DNA from 3 places in the Neobacillus phoenicis genome. Region 3 is predicted to be linked to each of the others. Evidence: predicted binding sites of a transcription regulator. Region 3 holds the regulator's gene; each other region holds the start of a gene.
The links. The regulator LexA, encoded in region 3, represses DNA repair genes until DNA is damaged. The targets are predictions, from matches to a motif close to CGAACATATGTTCG.
Positions count from the first base shown of each region.

Region 1: a site for LexA is predicted at 2,379-2,392, ahead of uvrB (excinuclease ABC subunit UvrB). Genes of this name have one in related genera too.
Region 2: a site for LexA is predicted at 2,633-2,646, ahead of AA0X95_RS11620 (DNA polymerase thumb domain-containing protein). Genes of this name have one in related genera too.

Region 1 covers NZ_CP154847.1:1,409,771-1,415,026, reverse strand. Annotated here, with positions in the region: gene uvrA (excinuclease ABC subunit UvrA) at 1-253, opposite strand, end outside; gene uvrB (excinuclease ABC subunit UvrB) at 261-2,240, opposite strand; gene AA0X95_RS07230 (CsbA family protein) at 2,647-2,886, opposite strand; gene panF (sodium/pantothenate symporter) at 2,975-4,426, opposite strand; gene AA0X95_RS07220 (YhdT family protein) at 4,423-4,707, opposite strand; partial or broken gene AA0X95_RS07215 (sulfite exporter TauE/SafE family protein) at 4,873-5,256, opposite strand, start outside.
Region 2 covers NZ_CP154847.1:2,253,758-2,259,013, reverse strand. Annotated here, with positions in the region: gene AA0X95_RS11640 (alpha/beta hydrolase) at 1-205, shown strand, start outside; gene AA0X95_RS11635 (iron-sulfur cluster biosynthesis family protein) at 230-565, opposite strand; gene AA0X95_RS11630 (CDGSH iron-sulfur domain-containing protein) at 710-916, shown strand; gene AA0X95_RS11625 (YolD-like family protein) at 956-1,291, opposite strand; gene AA0X95_RS11620 (DNA polymerase thumb domain-containing protein) at 1,309-2,568, opposite strand; gene AA0X95_RS11615 (YqzH family protein) at 2,727-2,918, shown strand; gene AA0X95_RS11610 (SDR family NAD(P)-dependent oxidoreductase) at 2,967-3,764, opposite strand; gene AA0X95_RS11605 (MBL fold metallo-hydrolase) at 3,802-4,761, opposite strand.
Region 3 covers NZ_CP154847.1:4,006,056-4,011,311, forward strand. Annotated here, with positions in the region: gene tkt (transketolase) at 1-701, opposite strand, end outside; gene AA0X95_RS20600 (DUF896 domain-containing protein) at 878-1,108, opposite strand; gene AA0X95_RS20605 (recombinase family protein) at 1,185-1,832, opposite strand; gene AA0X95_RS20610 (LysM peptidoglycan-binding domain-containing protein) at 1,846-2,172, opposite strand; gene lexA (transcriptional repressor LexA) at 2,330-2,953, shown strand; gene AA0X95_RS20620 (DUF4257 domain-containing protein) at 3,158-3,442, shown strand; gene glnA (type I glutamate--ammonia ligase) at 3,516-4,850, opposite strand; gene AA0X95_RS20630 (MerR family transcriptional regulator) at 4,891-5,256, opposite strand, start outside.

The sequences.
Region 1 (5,256 bases), 2.6 Mb from region 3:
TGGCAGGGGATAATCCCTCAATCGCATCGACATCCGGCTTATCCATCTGACCCAGAAATTGTCGGGCATAAGCTGACAGGGATTCCACATACCGGCGCTGCCCTTCTGCATAAATCGTATCAAATGCTAGCGAGGACTTCCCTGAACCGGAAAGTCCCGTCAACACTACAAGCTTATCTCTCGGAATGGTGACATCAATATTTTTTAAATTGTGGGCTCTGGCGCCTTTTACAACCAGTTTCTCCATCGCCATGTGTACGTCATCCTTCCGCTTTAAGTTCCAATAATAGGTCACGAAGCTCGGCAGCACGTTCGAAGTTTAGTGCCTTTGCTTCTGTCTTCATCTCTTGTTCCATCGTAGCAATCAGCTTTTCTCTTTCCTTCTTGTTCATCTTGCTGAATGATGCAGCTGGTTTGTACTCTTCTTGCTCCTCTGCCGCATGTGTCGCACGTATGACATCACGGATTGCTTTTTGAATGGTCTTTGGCGTAATACCATGCTTTTCGTTATATTCTTCTTGGATGGCACGGCGCCGCCTTGTTTCGCTAATCGCTAGCTCCATCGAATTCGTCATGCGATCAGCGTACATAATGACATGCCCATTGGCATTCCGTGCTGCCCGGCCAATCGTCTGAATGAGTGATCGCTCAGAGCGGAGGAAACCTTCTTTGTCCGCATCAAGAATGGTTATGAGTGACACCTCAGGAATGTCCAGACCTTCACGGAGCAGGTTGATTCCGATAAGAACATCATATTTCCCCATTCGCAGTTCGCGGATGATTTCAATTCGTTCTAGCGTTTTTACTTCTGAATGTAAATATTGAACTTTAATCCCAATTTCTTTTAGGTAATCGGTTAGGTCCTCTGACATTTTCTTCGTCAAAGTGGTGACAAGGACACGTTCATTTTTCTTCACACGTTCTTGGATTTCCCCGATTAGGTCATCAATTTGACCCTCGATTGGTCGAACCTCAATCGTCGGATCTAAGAGTCCTGTCGGGCGAATAATTTGCTGAATCATATCCGGTGTATGCTCCAGCTCATATGGTCCAGGAGTCGCCGAAACAAAGATGGCGTTGTGAACATGCTTATCAAATTCATCAAACGTTAACGGCCGGTTATCAAGAGCCGATGGCAGACGGAAGCCGTGGTCCACGAGGACTTGTTTCCTTGCTTTGTCACCATTAAACATACCCCTGATTTGCGGCAGGGTAACATGCGACTCATCGATAATCATGAGAAAGTCTTCTGGAAAATAGTCGAGCAGGGTATACGGTGTTGAACCTGCAGGTCTTAATGTCAGGTGCCTTGAATAATTTTCAATGCCTGAACAAAAACCCATTTCTCTCATCATTTCTAAATCATAGCGGGTCCGCTGTTCGATTCGTTGGGCTTCAAGCAACTTATTGTCCGCTCGCAGCTCTTCAAGGCGTTCTTCTAGTTCTTTTTCTATGTTTTGAATGGCAACGCGCATTTTCTCTTCTCGTGTAACGAAGTGAGACGCTGGAAAAATGGCGATATGCTCGCGTTCACCAATAATTTCACCTGTGAGCGCATCCACTTCACGAATCCGGTCGATTTCATCACCGAAAAATTCTACACGCACGCAATGCTCATCACGGGAAACGGGAAAAATCTCAACAACGTCTCCTCTAACCCGAAAGGTACCGCGTTTAAAATCTATATCATTTCGTTCATATTGTATATCGACTAAGCGATGGAGCAGGTGATTGCGTTCGATTTCCATTCCGCTTCTAAGAGATAGCACCATCTCGCGGTATTCTTCAGGAGAACCGAGACCATAGATACAAGAGACACTGGCAATGATGATGACATCTTTCCGTTCAAATAGGGCAGAAGTCGCAGAGTGGCGCAATTTATCAATTTCATCGTTTATGCTTGCATCTTTTTCAATGAAGGTATCGGTTTGCGGAACATACGCTTCTGGTTGATAGTAATCATAGTAGCTGACAAAATACTCTACCGCGTTGTCCGGGAAAAATTCCTTGAACTCACTGTAAAGCTGTCCTGCTAATGTCTTGTTGTGGGCGATGACTAGGGTCGGTTTGTTTACCTCTTTAATCACGTTTGAAACGGTGAACGTCTTTCCTGTTCCTGTTGCCCCAAGGAGTGTTTGATGACGCTTTTTATTTCTAATCCCCTCGACTAATTGGCGGATTGCTTCCGGCTGATCCCCCTGTGGAGAGTACGCTGAGACTAATTCAAATTGGTCTTTCACACGATTTCCTCCCGTACTAAATAAATCACTTTTCAGCTTAAAATCTTGATAATGACCGGGATGGTGCTGGAAAGTGTATCCTCTAAATTTTCATATTAACATTCTACCACAATACCCCAAAAACAAACCAACAATATGCGAACTAGTATTCGTTTTTTTATTTTTTTAGCTCTGTTAAACAAGTCTGTTGATTTCCGCTCCAGGCGCGAGCGGTCCGCGGGCGTGCCGGGGAGCCTCCTCGTCGCTTCGCTCCTGCGGGGTCTCCCCTGCCCCGTACTCCCGCAGGAGTCTTCGCGCCTTCCACTCCAATCAACAGAGTCCAAAAATCAATTTATGCTATAACATAGCCTAACGAATAAAAAAAGCCTGCCAGTTTCCTGACAGACTACGTTGATTTGTTAGATTACTAGGTCTTCTTTACTGATCTTGGCTTCATTTTAGCAGCCAGCCAGAAACCGGCGGTCAATGAGAAAGCATCGATGACGATTAACACGAAGGTATTTGTATACCCTTTATATACAGAGGCAGCAATCAGTGCAACCGTTAAAACTAGGCCGATTAGTCGATTATAAGTGACCCGTGTAAAAAGCAGGACTAGTAACCCTGGCAAAATAAATGCCGACAAGTATTCAATAACATTTACCAATGGGTACACCTCATTCAATAAATTTCTGTTAATTAATTCTAGAAATTTATCAACAAAATTGCAACAAAAATATTAATTTCAGCGGCCCTTATGATCCATGCTTCATTTGAGACGCTGCTTCTTTCTGACTTGTCATCAGGCTTACTAGTACAAAACAAAGAAATGAGAGCACGATTGGCATAACTACAGTATGAAGACCAAAGGCATTTGGATGAAAACGATCTAATAGAATATAAGACCCCATTCCCACAACCATGGATGTTATCGCTCCATGCTTATTTCCCTTACTCCAATACAAACCTAAAACAACAGGCCAAATAAAGACTGATTCAAGACCGCCGAACGAGAATAAATTAAGCCAGACAATTAAATCAGGTGGACTTAAAGCAAGCAGGATCACAAGAATTCCAATCACCGCCGTGACACCGAAGCTGACTTTTTTTACATGGTTGTCTTCTGCATGTGGCTTGATGTAATTTAGATAAACATCTTTTACTAATGCAGAACTTACAAGAATTAATAAGGCATCTACCGTGGACATGATCGCTGCCATAGGAGCCGCAAGGACAATACCTGCAACATATGGTGGTAAGACCTTCATCGACAACAACGGCATAACGGTATCACCAATTTTCACATTCGGAAGAACTGGCCGGGCAAAGACACCAATTAAATGCATGCCCAGCATGATAAAGCCGACCACAATAGTACCAATTATGATTGCACTGTGCATGGCCTTGGAATTTTTATAGGACATCGCACGCACCGTAATTTGCGGTAAGCCGACCACACCGACCCCTACCAAAATCCAAAAAGATGAAACGTAGGCCGGAGTCAGATTATGTTGGGCACCAAACGGGCTGATCAGGTTGGGATTCTCTGCGGCTAAATCAGAAATAATTTTGGGTATTCCGCCTCCAGCCTTAATGGTTGCAATCAGCAGAATCAATGTCCCTATAAACATCACAACGCCTTGAACCGTATCCGTTAACGCAACCGCTCGGAATCCGCCAACAATCACGAATACAAGGACCGAAAATGCAAAAATAAGCAGTGCGGTTTTATAGGAAAGGCCTGTTAAGCTTTCAACCAGTCGGGCTCCGCCAATCCACTGGGCTGTCATTGAGGAAAAAAGAAAAATAATAATACTTGCTGCAGAAAGTAACACGACTGTTTTGCTTTTATACCGCTCTTTCAGGAAGTCTATTAATGTGATAGCTTTATACTGCCGAGCGACTATCGCGAATTTCTTTCCTAATACCATTAAAGTAAAATAACCGGTTGCCAGTTGAGCCATCGCTAGCAAGACCCAGCCTAATCCCTGGGTATAGGCAATCCCTGGGCCCCCAATAAAGCTGCTGGCGCTTCCGTATGTAGCAACCATCGTCATGGCAAGAATAAAGCCACCCATTTGGCGTTCCCCTAAAAAGTACTCCTCTAGGAATGAATTCGATTTAATCACAATTTTGTTTGACCAAAGACCGATGGCAAAAATAATGAGTAAGAAGATGATCAATGGTGTGATAACGGGCCAGTTCACTCGCTCTCCCTCTCTTCCTCTTCAAAGGGTACATCTTTGAATAAAAATTTGATGGTCAAAATAACCAGTATGACCATTACAATAAAGCCAACAATACAGCTGTAAAAGAACCAAGCAGGAAGTCCAAATATGTATGAGTAATTGTTGACGTTACCTGAGCCAAGGCCATAGCCAAAGCCATACCACCAGATAAAATTAATGAGAACAAGGATGACACCTATCAATGCTTCTTTATGTGCAATCTTAAAACGCTTGTCCTCTGGATTGACTGTTTTTTTCAACAGTACTCCCCCTCTGATATTTTCATATTATGTTTCACTAATATTGAACATTTTACCAAACATAGTGGATAAATAAAGAAAAAACTAATGAGAATGTGTCTAGTGGGACGAATCTCATTAGCCTTAATCATGTTTCATTTTAAGATAATTATTAAAGAATTAACATTATAAAGACCAATAGGTTAATGTATCAAAAATACCTAATAACAGCATTAGAACACCTGCGCTCCATTGACTGACCCTTCCAAACTTTCTCCCCTTTTTCATAATCACGCCGCTACCACCGAGGTACACAAATGAAATGTCCCTTTAAATTTAATAAAGCCTAACATTAATAAACCAACTAATATTAATAAAGGTCCCATTATCTTTCGAAGCCACGGAAAATATAACGTTAGATTTTGTTCAATTTCTCTACCCAGCAACCACACCAACGCACCTAATAATGAAAATGCTACTATTTTACCTAGAGTAAAACTTATAACATCCTTCCATGCTATTTTTCTTTGAATAGAACGATTGCCATAAAGGGTTACAGTACTAATATTT
Region 2 (5,256 bases), 1.8 Mb from region 3:
ACACCCCGTTCTGTTCATTCACAGTCAAAAGGACGATTTTATTCTCCCTACCATGTCAAAGGACTTATTTGAGCAAAAAAAGGGCCCTAAAATGTTATACCTGGCTGAAAATGGACGGCATGCACAGTCCTTTAACGAAAACCGTGCCGATTATGAGCGAGTTATCGATGAATTCTTGGAGACATATGTTCATCCCTCCATTTAAAAAAACAGACTGTCCACTTGGGGATCAGTCTGTTTTTTCTTTAATCATTAGACTCATACGTCCATTTAAGATTTGCTGTGGACTTTTTAGTTGAAAACAATTAGCGGTTTGAGAAAAGTCAATTTTCATATCATCGTCTAAAAAAACAGTTTTCGCTTTTTCTACATATACCGGTCGATCATTTGTTTCGATAGCCAAGTCGTCATCTTGATCTATTGCCGGTACAAACCACAGGGCGATTACCCCATTTACCGCGCACCCGCAGCCATCTGTATCGTATTTTAATTTTAAAAACCCTTTGCGGTCCGCTGTTCTTTCATTTATTTTCTCTATTGCTGCCGCTGTTATATCGATTTGCATGATTAATTCCCCTTTTTTAAGCATATCGTGATTGTAGCATAGGTTGTAAGGGATTCTTATTATTTTTGCTCATCTTTTGTTGCATTTTCCTTATATTCCAGTTATTCTCAAGATTAATACGAAATTCCAAAAGGGGTGTTTGCTATGTCAAAAGTACAAATCAAAGTAAATGATAACGGTTCATTACGAATTACAGGTGATGTAGAATTGCTTGATGGCGAAGGTAATGTATATCCATCAAAACCAGCCTTTTCCCTCTGCCGCTGTGGATTATCAAACAACAAGCCATACTGTGACGGCTCACATAAAGGGAAATTTGACTCTCAAGTTCGTGTTCCTAAAGAGGATTAGGATAATGGGCGGCCTTCAACAGGGGCCGCTTTTTGTTTTTCACAAATCGGTCAGTCTGATATCGGCAATATCCATAATGGGAATGCGATGTATCTCTTCAAAGCGGTCAACGATATGAAGTCTTTGCAGCAGTTCATCCCAGTAATGGATTTTTCCAATGACAATTTCATAGTTTCGATTCCGATAGTGAGTAACGGTAACGAACTGGTCGAACTCGATTGCTTCCGAAAGAGTCTCATTCATGAGCTCCAGTTGCTGTTCATCCATTTCCCGTTTTTGTTCAAATCCATCTTCCTTCACCCAATCCCTAAGCAATTTCACATGCTCGGGAAGCATCATCGACGTCCACTTGATCCTCCCACGGTCGCGAATCATACGCTCTCCTTCTTTCGTTACATTTTATGTCCCCCAACCAATGTGGCACGATGCTTGGCTGTTCCTGCAGCTGTATAAGAAACTGCGCGCAACAGAGATCCTGCACCGAAGCGTCTCCGGACAGCATCCACCACATAGCCAAGCTCTCGTCTCTTATAGGCACCCCTGTCAAAAAGATCGAGTTGCAGCTCACGGTCATCAACAATGTTGCCGATAGAAATAGAAATTTGCCGTACTGTCTTTCCCGTATAGTACTCATGAAATAATTCCAGACAGACACGGTAAAGCTCCATCGTTACATTTGTGGGCTGATGAATGGTTCTTGAACGATGAAAACCGCCGCCAAATTCATCTTGACTGTATCCTACTCCAAGACTAATCGTTCTCCCTGCCTTTCGATGTGTTCTTGCTCTTCGTGCCACCTCTTCACAGATTTCTAACATGACAGCCTTAATCTCCTCTTCCTCTTTATAATCTCTTAAGAGAATTTGGCTTTTTCCGAAGCTGATTTGCCCTTGGATAATGGTTGCTCCTAAATCAGAGAGATCCACTCCCCAGGCATGATAATATAACTGATTTCCCATAATTCCGAATTTCTTTTCCAGCGTTTCCAAATCATAGCGGGCCAGCTGCCCGACAGTAAAAATCCCCATACTATTTAATGTTTTTTCCACACGTCTGCCAATACCCCACATTTCTCTAAGCGGTGATACCTTCCAAAGCTTTGTTTGGACGTCCTCGTATGTCCACTCTGCCACGCCTTTTTTCTTTGCATCAAGATCAAGACAAAGCTTTGCCATTAACATATTGGGACCAATCCCCACTGCACAGGGCAGCTGAAATTCCCGCTCAATATCATCCTTTATTTTCTGAGCAATGGTATGGGCATCTCCCCATAAATGATCAGCCCCATCGACTTTAATGAAACTTTCATCGACACTATACGTATGGATGGCCTCTTTTGGTACATACCGGTTAAACACGCGCGAAATTTCCGTAGAAATACGTAAATAGGTTGCCATTTTCGGCTCAACAATTTGGATTCTTGGATCATTTGGAATCTCAAACATTCGCGATCCCGTTTTAATCCCGAATTCTTTTTTCAATCGCGGCGAAGCAGCAAGTACTATACTCCCTTGACGTTCTTTGTTACCGCAAACAGCTAAATAGCAATTCAAAGGGTCGAGGCCAAGCATGACAGCTGAGCAGCTTGCATAAAAGCTTTTCATGTCCACACATAAAATTTTATTTTGCGGAAGCGTACTGTAATCGACCATGGAGTTTCCCTCACACTTTATTATTCGAACATCTGTTCTTAATTATTATATTCCTAATCATAAGCGAATATGCGTTCGTATTCAATGGGAATTTTTTGACAAGTTTTCGTATAGAGATTAGCTAAAAAACCGTTATAATAGGAGTGAGGTGTATTTTTGTGGAGAAAAAGCTGATTAAGAAAATGATTTTAAACTGTCTGAAACAGTATTATTCAACTGAATCCATGCCCATTGGGGAAAAAGATTTGGAGAATCTGCTCAATAAAATTTTGCTAGTAAAAGAAGAAGAACCAAAAGCAGATTTACATGAAATCATAAATGACACCGTTTATGATTTCTTAGCTGGATGAAATCTAGGCAAAATAAAAAGCCTCAAAATAGAGGCCGATTAATTAAAACTATTTTGAATTAAACGCCCGCTTGCCAAGGCGCTCAAACAACCGTGGAAAAAGAACATAAACCACGCTTCCCATGTTCATCCAGCGCGGCAAATTGATTTCTCTTGTTTTCGTCAGCATGCTGTCAACCACCTTACTTGCAACATATTCAGGCTGAAGCATGTATCGCTGCACATTTTTTACGTATGTCCCTTGTTCATCTGCAATGTCAAAAAAATTAGTAGCGATTGGTCCTGGATTAACGGCTGTTACGAGCACATTGTAATCCGCAAGTTCCATTCTTAGTGCATTCGTATAGCCAAGAACGGCATGTTTAGTAGCTGAGTATACACTTGATTTTGGTGTAGCAATCTTCCCTGCCTGCGAGGCAATATTGATGATATGACCAGAACGTCTCTCCCGCATTTTCGGCAGCACCATGTTCGTACACGCCATCAGCCCCACTACATTCACATCGAACATACCCTTGATTTCATCCATTGTTGCTTTATGCGCTTCACGAAAAATGCCGAAGCCTGCATTATTGACAAGGATATCAACCTGACCAATCGTTTCAAAAATCTGCTTAAATACCTTCTCTACCTGTACCGTGTCAGATACATCAAGCTGAAAAACATTCACGTTAACTTGATGGGTTTCCTTCAGTTCAACTTTAAACTTCTCAAGCTTATCTATACTTCTTGCCAGTAATACAAGGTTAGCACCACTTGCTGCACAAAGCCTAGCGATTTCTGCACCGATTCCTCCCGATGCACCGGTAATCACAATATTTTTTTCTTTTAGTAGTTCCCTTCCCACATGAACACCTCTACTCGCTACTCCCGTTACTCGATCTTCAGATCGCCTTGTAGAGAACGGGCTGTTTTTCGTTACTACTAATTTCGCCGATAGAGGCTAAATAGTCAAGTTGAGCGACCGTTTCTGATATGGTTAGCATGAGTTCACGCTGATAGACAGTCGGAAAAAGGCGTTGACAAATTTCAAATACAGAGAGTTCCTCTTCTTGCAGCCAGTTTTTAACAGTCATCGCCCGCTCATGCTGCCTTGTGAGTCGTTTTTCAATAAGCGCTTCTAATTCATACACTTCTTCACCGTGCCCGGTGTACACACACTGAATAGGATACGCCAACAAGTTTTTCATCGAATCGTTATGCTGAAGCTGCGGCTTTGGTCTTTCTGTTTCACCAGGTGCAGGCGGCTCAAGCAATGGATTTGGTGAAATATGAGCCAAAATTAAATCACCACCAATTAATACTCCATCCTTTTCTCGGAAGAGAGCAATTTGACTTTGAGCATGACCAGGCGTTTCAATGACCTCCCACTCACTAAGCCCTAATGGCCTCATCCCCTCAGAAAGATGTCCCGTTAGGGAACGATTACAAGAATACTTCAGCGTTTTTCTAAGCTTAGAAAGGAACGGAAAATACTCCTCAGGAAGCCCAAATTCTTTAAAATATAAGCGAAAGAAAGTCTCTTGTTCTTGAAAAAAGGCTTCTGTCGGGTTGATCCACCGTTCATTCAACAGATGACCATAAACCTCTACAGAAGCAGGGAAAAAGTCTAGTCCTCCTGCATGGTCGGGGTGATGATGCGTTAAGATCACTTGTTCAATATCATCCGGATGTATATGTAATTCTGCCAACTGTTCTTTTAATGAATTCCAAGATTCCTCTGTTTTCACTCCCACGTCAACGAGTGTTAACCTCTCTCCTTTAATCAAAAAAACATTCACATCTCCAACAGGAAATGGTGTTGGTAAGGTAATTTTAGCAATTCCATTTTTCCATTCTGTCATAATGAAAACCCCTTAATATTATTGTTAAATAAGGCTGTGTTAAAGAACATTGTTGATTTTATACCCTGTTGATTGGAGCGGAAGGCGCGAAGACTCCTGTGGGAGTACGGTTCAGGAGAGACCCCGCAGGCGCAAGCGCCGAGGAGGCTCGCCGAAACGCCCACGGAAAGCGAAGCGCCTGGAGCGGAAATCAACAGACAAGTTTAACAGAGCATTAAATAAAGAAATGAAAATAGAAAGATATGAACAGTATTGTCATTAAATGTATAAAATAAAGTGTAACGATTTATTCCCTAATTGTCATTATTTCTGCATAATTTTTTAGAAAAAATAAAAAATTCTTACAACATTTCACTTGACAGACAACCTATTTCTCTTGCATAATCACAATTAAAATTTGCTACGTTAAAGCGATGACTAAGGCCAGTAAATGAGAAATGGCAAAAGAGAGTGATGCCCATAGGCTGAAAGGCTTCACCGCCCTCTTAATCATTG
Region 3 (5,256 bases):
CTAGCTTCTTCAAGTGCTTTTGCAATTTCCTCCAGATTATTTCCATCTTCTACACGAAGATATTGCCATCCGTATGAAAGGAAACGGTCTTTAACACTTTCAGAGAAAGACTTATCTAAGTCTCCATCCAATGAAATATCGTTTGAATCATATAGAACAACCAAACGACCTAATTTTAAGTGACCAGCAAGAGACGCAGCCTCAGCTGATACACCTTCCATTAAATCTCCATCACCGCAAATACTATATGTAAAGTGGTTGACTAATTCATAATTCTCTTTATTATAAACACTTGCAACATGGCGCTCCGCCATTGCCATACCTACTGCCATTGCGATCCCTTGCCCTAGTGGACCAGTAGTTGCTTCTACACCTTCTGTATGACCATACTCTGGATGTCCAGGAGTTTTACTTCCCCATTGACGGAATTGCTTAAGGTCATCCATTGATAGGTTATAGCCAGATAAATGAAGCATGCTGTATAACAATGCTGAACCATGACCTGCAGATAAAACAAAACGGTCACGGTTAAACCATTTAGGATTCTTTGGGTTATGATTCATGAAACGAGTCCATAATGTATAAGTCATTGGAGCCGCACCCATCGGCATTCCAGGATGGCCTGAGTTTGCTTTCTCGATAGCGTCAATGGAAAGCGTTCGAATTGAGGTAACAGATAAATCATCAATAGTATTAAACATGAATTACATCCTTTCTTAATCACTAGGATACTAAATACATCATTAATATTATATTGCCGATGTTTTTAATTCAACAAAAAGCATTTAAATAAGAGCCAAAAGGCATTTTGTTTCTTATTTTGACACATTAATTGTTTGTATATGTAAAAAGGGAATACAAAATGTATTCCGATTTATTAATGAAGTGTATTTTTCTTTCTAGCCTTAATTTTCTCAGGTGTTACATCATTACCTTCTGGGTCGATGAACTTTGTATTAGTTAATGTATCAAGCATACTTGAACGGAAAGTTGCTAAATACTCACTTCTTAGTTTAGATTGTTCTTTTGCTTCTGCTTCAGTTAATCCAGTTGATTTGGATTTTCTGGCAAGCTCATTTATTCTGGCCATTTTCTCTTTTGATAGCATTCAATAACCTCCCTTTCTATTAGTTGTCTGACATCTGATTTTACTAAAAATAAGACCTTCTGACAAGGCAAAAGGTCTACTCATTTTGTGCTTCTATATATTCTTGGTATCTTCTATGTACGGTAGCTTTAGAAATACTATGTCCTAAACCTCTTAATGTTGCAGCAATTTCAGAAAAAGTCATGTCATTATTCCTCATCCTAACTATTTCTTGGATGGGAACTTCAATTTTATCCCTGCCTGAAGATTCTCCAAGATTTCTTAGGTTATGTTGTGGTTGATATCCCCGTTCAACCGCTCGTTTCATTCCTCGCTTAATTTTCACATTATGAAGCTTTCGTTGGTACTCCTCGACCATACTGACAATCTGAAGAACCATTGAGTCTGATTCGGAAAGTTGTAATTCGCCATTATGGGATATGCAATACAGCTTGATGTTTTCCTTTAAAATGCAATGTAAAAGGGCAATCTTCGCATTACCTCGTCCAAGACGTGTTTCATCCTGAATTAGTAAAGCATGAACCTGTTTATCTTTTATTCGATCTAATACCTGTAGTATGCCCTCACGATCAAAATCATAGCCACTTGCTTGTTCTTTAATAATTATATCAATTTCGAATTGATGCTTATTCGCCATTTTGATTAGTTCTTCTTCCTGACGTTCCAATGAGGTTTCCTGGGTTTCTTTATTCGTACTAACACGACAATAAATAATTGCTTTCATATATATTCCCTAACTAATTTCCCGGCGCACTAGCTAGTTCCGTTGTGGAGGAAGAGTCATCTCTACTGACAGGAATGATAATTTCGTCACCAGGAAAGATTTGATCATTTACAATTTTGTTATGTTTTTTTACCCATCCCACAAATTCTTTATTTGTTAACGAATGCTGTGTAGAGTATTGGTCAGAAATTTTCCATAAGGAATCCCCTTCAGAGATTGTTACTTTTATAAACTGCTCCTCTTCATTTGAGTGGTATTGGAAGGATAGAATAATAGCAATTGAACAGCTTAACAGAATAAGAGTAATGGCATAGGAGTATTGGTTCCATAATTTTTTCATAGTATTACACCTCTAATAAGAATATATGTTCTCTTTTGATGTTTTCATTATAGTACGAACGTTTGTTTGTTGTCAACTTCATTTTCGAACTTATGTTTGTATAAAATAGGCGAACATGCTATAATAAAGACAACATTAACCAGGCGAGGTGCATTTTATGGTAAAAATATCAAAGCGGCAGCAGGATATCTTGGATTTCATTAAAGAAGAGGTCAAGAGCAAAGGTTATCCTCCTTCTGTTAGAGAAATCGGCGAAGCTGTTGGACTTGCATCCAGCTCAACTGTTCACGGTCACTTAGCACGACTTGAAAGCAAAGGTCTTATTAGACGGGATCCTACCAAACCAAGAGCCATTGAGATATTAGAAGCGGATGAAGCTGCACATATTCCGAGAAATAAGGTTGTCAACGTTCCAGTAGTTGGGAAAGTTACGGCAGGCTTACCAATCACAGCAATCGAAAATGTCGAGGAGTACTTCCCACTCCCTGAAAGCTTGGCACCAGCCGACGAACATGTATTTATGCTAGAAATCATGGGTGAAAGTATGATAGAAGCAGGAATTCTTGACGGAGATTATGTCATTGTTAAACAACAGCCAACGGCTAATAATGGTGATATTGTCGTAGCCATGACAGAGGAAGACGAAGCAACATGTAAAAGATTCTTTAAAGAAAAGGATTATATCCGTTTGCAGCCAGAAAACTCTACAATGGAACCTATTATTCTACGGAATGTCTCCATTTTAGGAAAAGTAATAGGTGTCTACCGACATATCCATTAATACAAAAGAGCTGTCACCCAACTGGTGCAGCTCTTTTTGTTCTATATATTGGGAAAAATTTCAATAATATACATTATTATGTTTAATATATTGAAAATTCAGTATATTTACTCATGATATTAGTACAGTACTTTAATATAATAGTAATACACCAAGATTTACCTTAGGTCCAAAAAATAAACGGCTTAAGGAGTGTGAGAAACAGTGTTATGGGACATTATTTTCTCTGTAGCAATTGGTGGATTGGTTGGAGTTGTTGGACATGTTCGGAAACACGGTAAAATCATCATGCCAAGGAAAACAAAAAAGTTCATTTATCTGGGTTTTCTAGAAGAATTGCTTCTAGGCGCGGTCGCCTCTCTTCTCCTCGTTTTGTACACAGAGCCTAATTCATTGGTAGAAATCATTGTTTTTTCAATCATTGCTGGCATCGGCGGTGATACAGTCTTAAATAGATTTAAAATGGTAAGCCAAGAAGGTGAGAAATAAAACTTGTTACGCTCTAGGATAGTAAAAAACCTTAGCACCCGATTATGGCGCTAAGGTTTTTTGTTTTTTGTTTTTAGTACATGCTCATGTACTGATCGCGTTCCCATTGGTGAACGACTGTACGGAACATATCCCACTCAATTTCTTTTGCTTCTACAAAGTGTTCGAAGATGTGTTCTCCAAGACCAGCTACAATTACTTCGTTAGACTTTAATTGGTCTAGCGCTTGTGCTAATGTTGCTGGAAGATCAACGATACCTTCTTCAATTCTTTCTTCCTTGCTCATAACATAGATGTTACGGTCTACTGGAGCTGGAGGAGTTAACTTGTTTTTAATTCCGTCTAGACCAGCTTTTAGAAGCACAGCCATTGCAAGGTATGGGTTTGCAGCCGGGTCAACGCTACGTACTTCAACACGAGTACTTAGTCCACGAGATGCTGGAATACGAATTAATGGTGAACGGTTTCTTGCAGACCACGCTACATAACAAGGTGCTTCGTAGCCAGGAACAAGACGCTTATAAGAGTTTACAGTTGGATTAGTTACAGCTGTAAAGCTTGGTGCGTGCTTTAGGATACCTGCAATAAATTGGCGAGCTGTATCGCTCATTTCTAAATCACCAGTTGGCTCGTAGAATGCGTTTTGACCATTTGTAAATAATGATAAGTTCATGTGCATTCCTGATCCATTTACACCGAATAATGGCTTAGGCATGAAAGTCGCGTGTAAACCATGCTTACGTGCAATTGTTTTAACTACGAGCTTAAATGTTTGGATTTGGTCACATGCTGTTAATGCATCCGCATATTTAAAGTCGATTTCGTGCTGTCCTGGAGCTACTTCATGGTGTGATGCTTCGATTTCAAAGCCCATTTCTTCTAGTTCAAGAACGATATCACGACGGCAGTTTTCACCTAGATCTGTTGGAGCTAAGTCGAAATAGCCACCTTGGTCGTTTAATTCTAATGTTGGCTCACCTTTTTGATCTAATTTAAATAAGAAGAATTCTGGTTCAGGTCCTAGGTTAAAGTTAGTGAATCCTAACTCTTCCATTTCCTTTAATACTCTTCTTAGGTTATTTCGTGGGTCACCTTCGAAAGGTTTTCCTTCTGGAGTATAGATGTCACAGATTAAACGAGCTACTTTTCCTTTTTCAGCTGTCCAAGGGAAAACAACCCAAGTGCTTAAATCTGGATATAACAGCATATCAGATTCTTCAATACGCACAAAACCTTCGATAGATGAACCATCAAACATCATTTTGTTATCAAGTGCTTTTTCTAATTGGCTAATTGGAATTTCCACGTTTTTAATAGTTCCAAGAATATCCGTAAATTGAAGACGGATAAATTTCACGTTTTCTTCTTTTGCCAGTCGTTGAATATCTTCTCTTGAATACTTTGCCATTTTAATACCCCCAATTTTTTTAAAAAGAAATTAGTAGATTTTAATGGAAGAACCGAGACATATCGCCATGACGCAATGTGGATCGATTGTTTCTTCCTGAATGAATCATTTCGTTTCGGAGTAGCTTCCTAAGTTGTTCATCTGTAAGCTCTCGCTTGGCTTTTTCCGTTTGCTTTCCTAGTGTTTCTGCTTGCTGCTGTTTAACCGCAAAGAGTTGCTTAATTCCCGCCATGTTGACTCCCTGATCAATTAGATCCTTGATTTCTAGAAGCCTATCAATATCGTTAAGGCTAAACAGACGCCTGTTCCCCTCGGTTCTTGCTGGAGAAATCAATTGGTGCTCTTCATAATAGCGGATTTGCCTAGCTGTAAGCTCCGTTAGCTGCATGACAGTTCCGATGGGAAA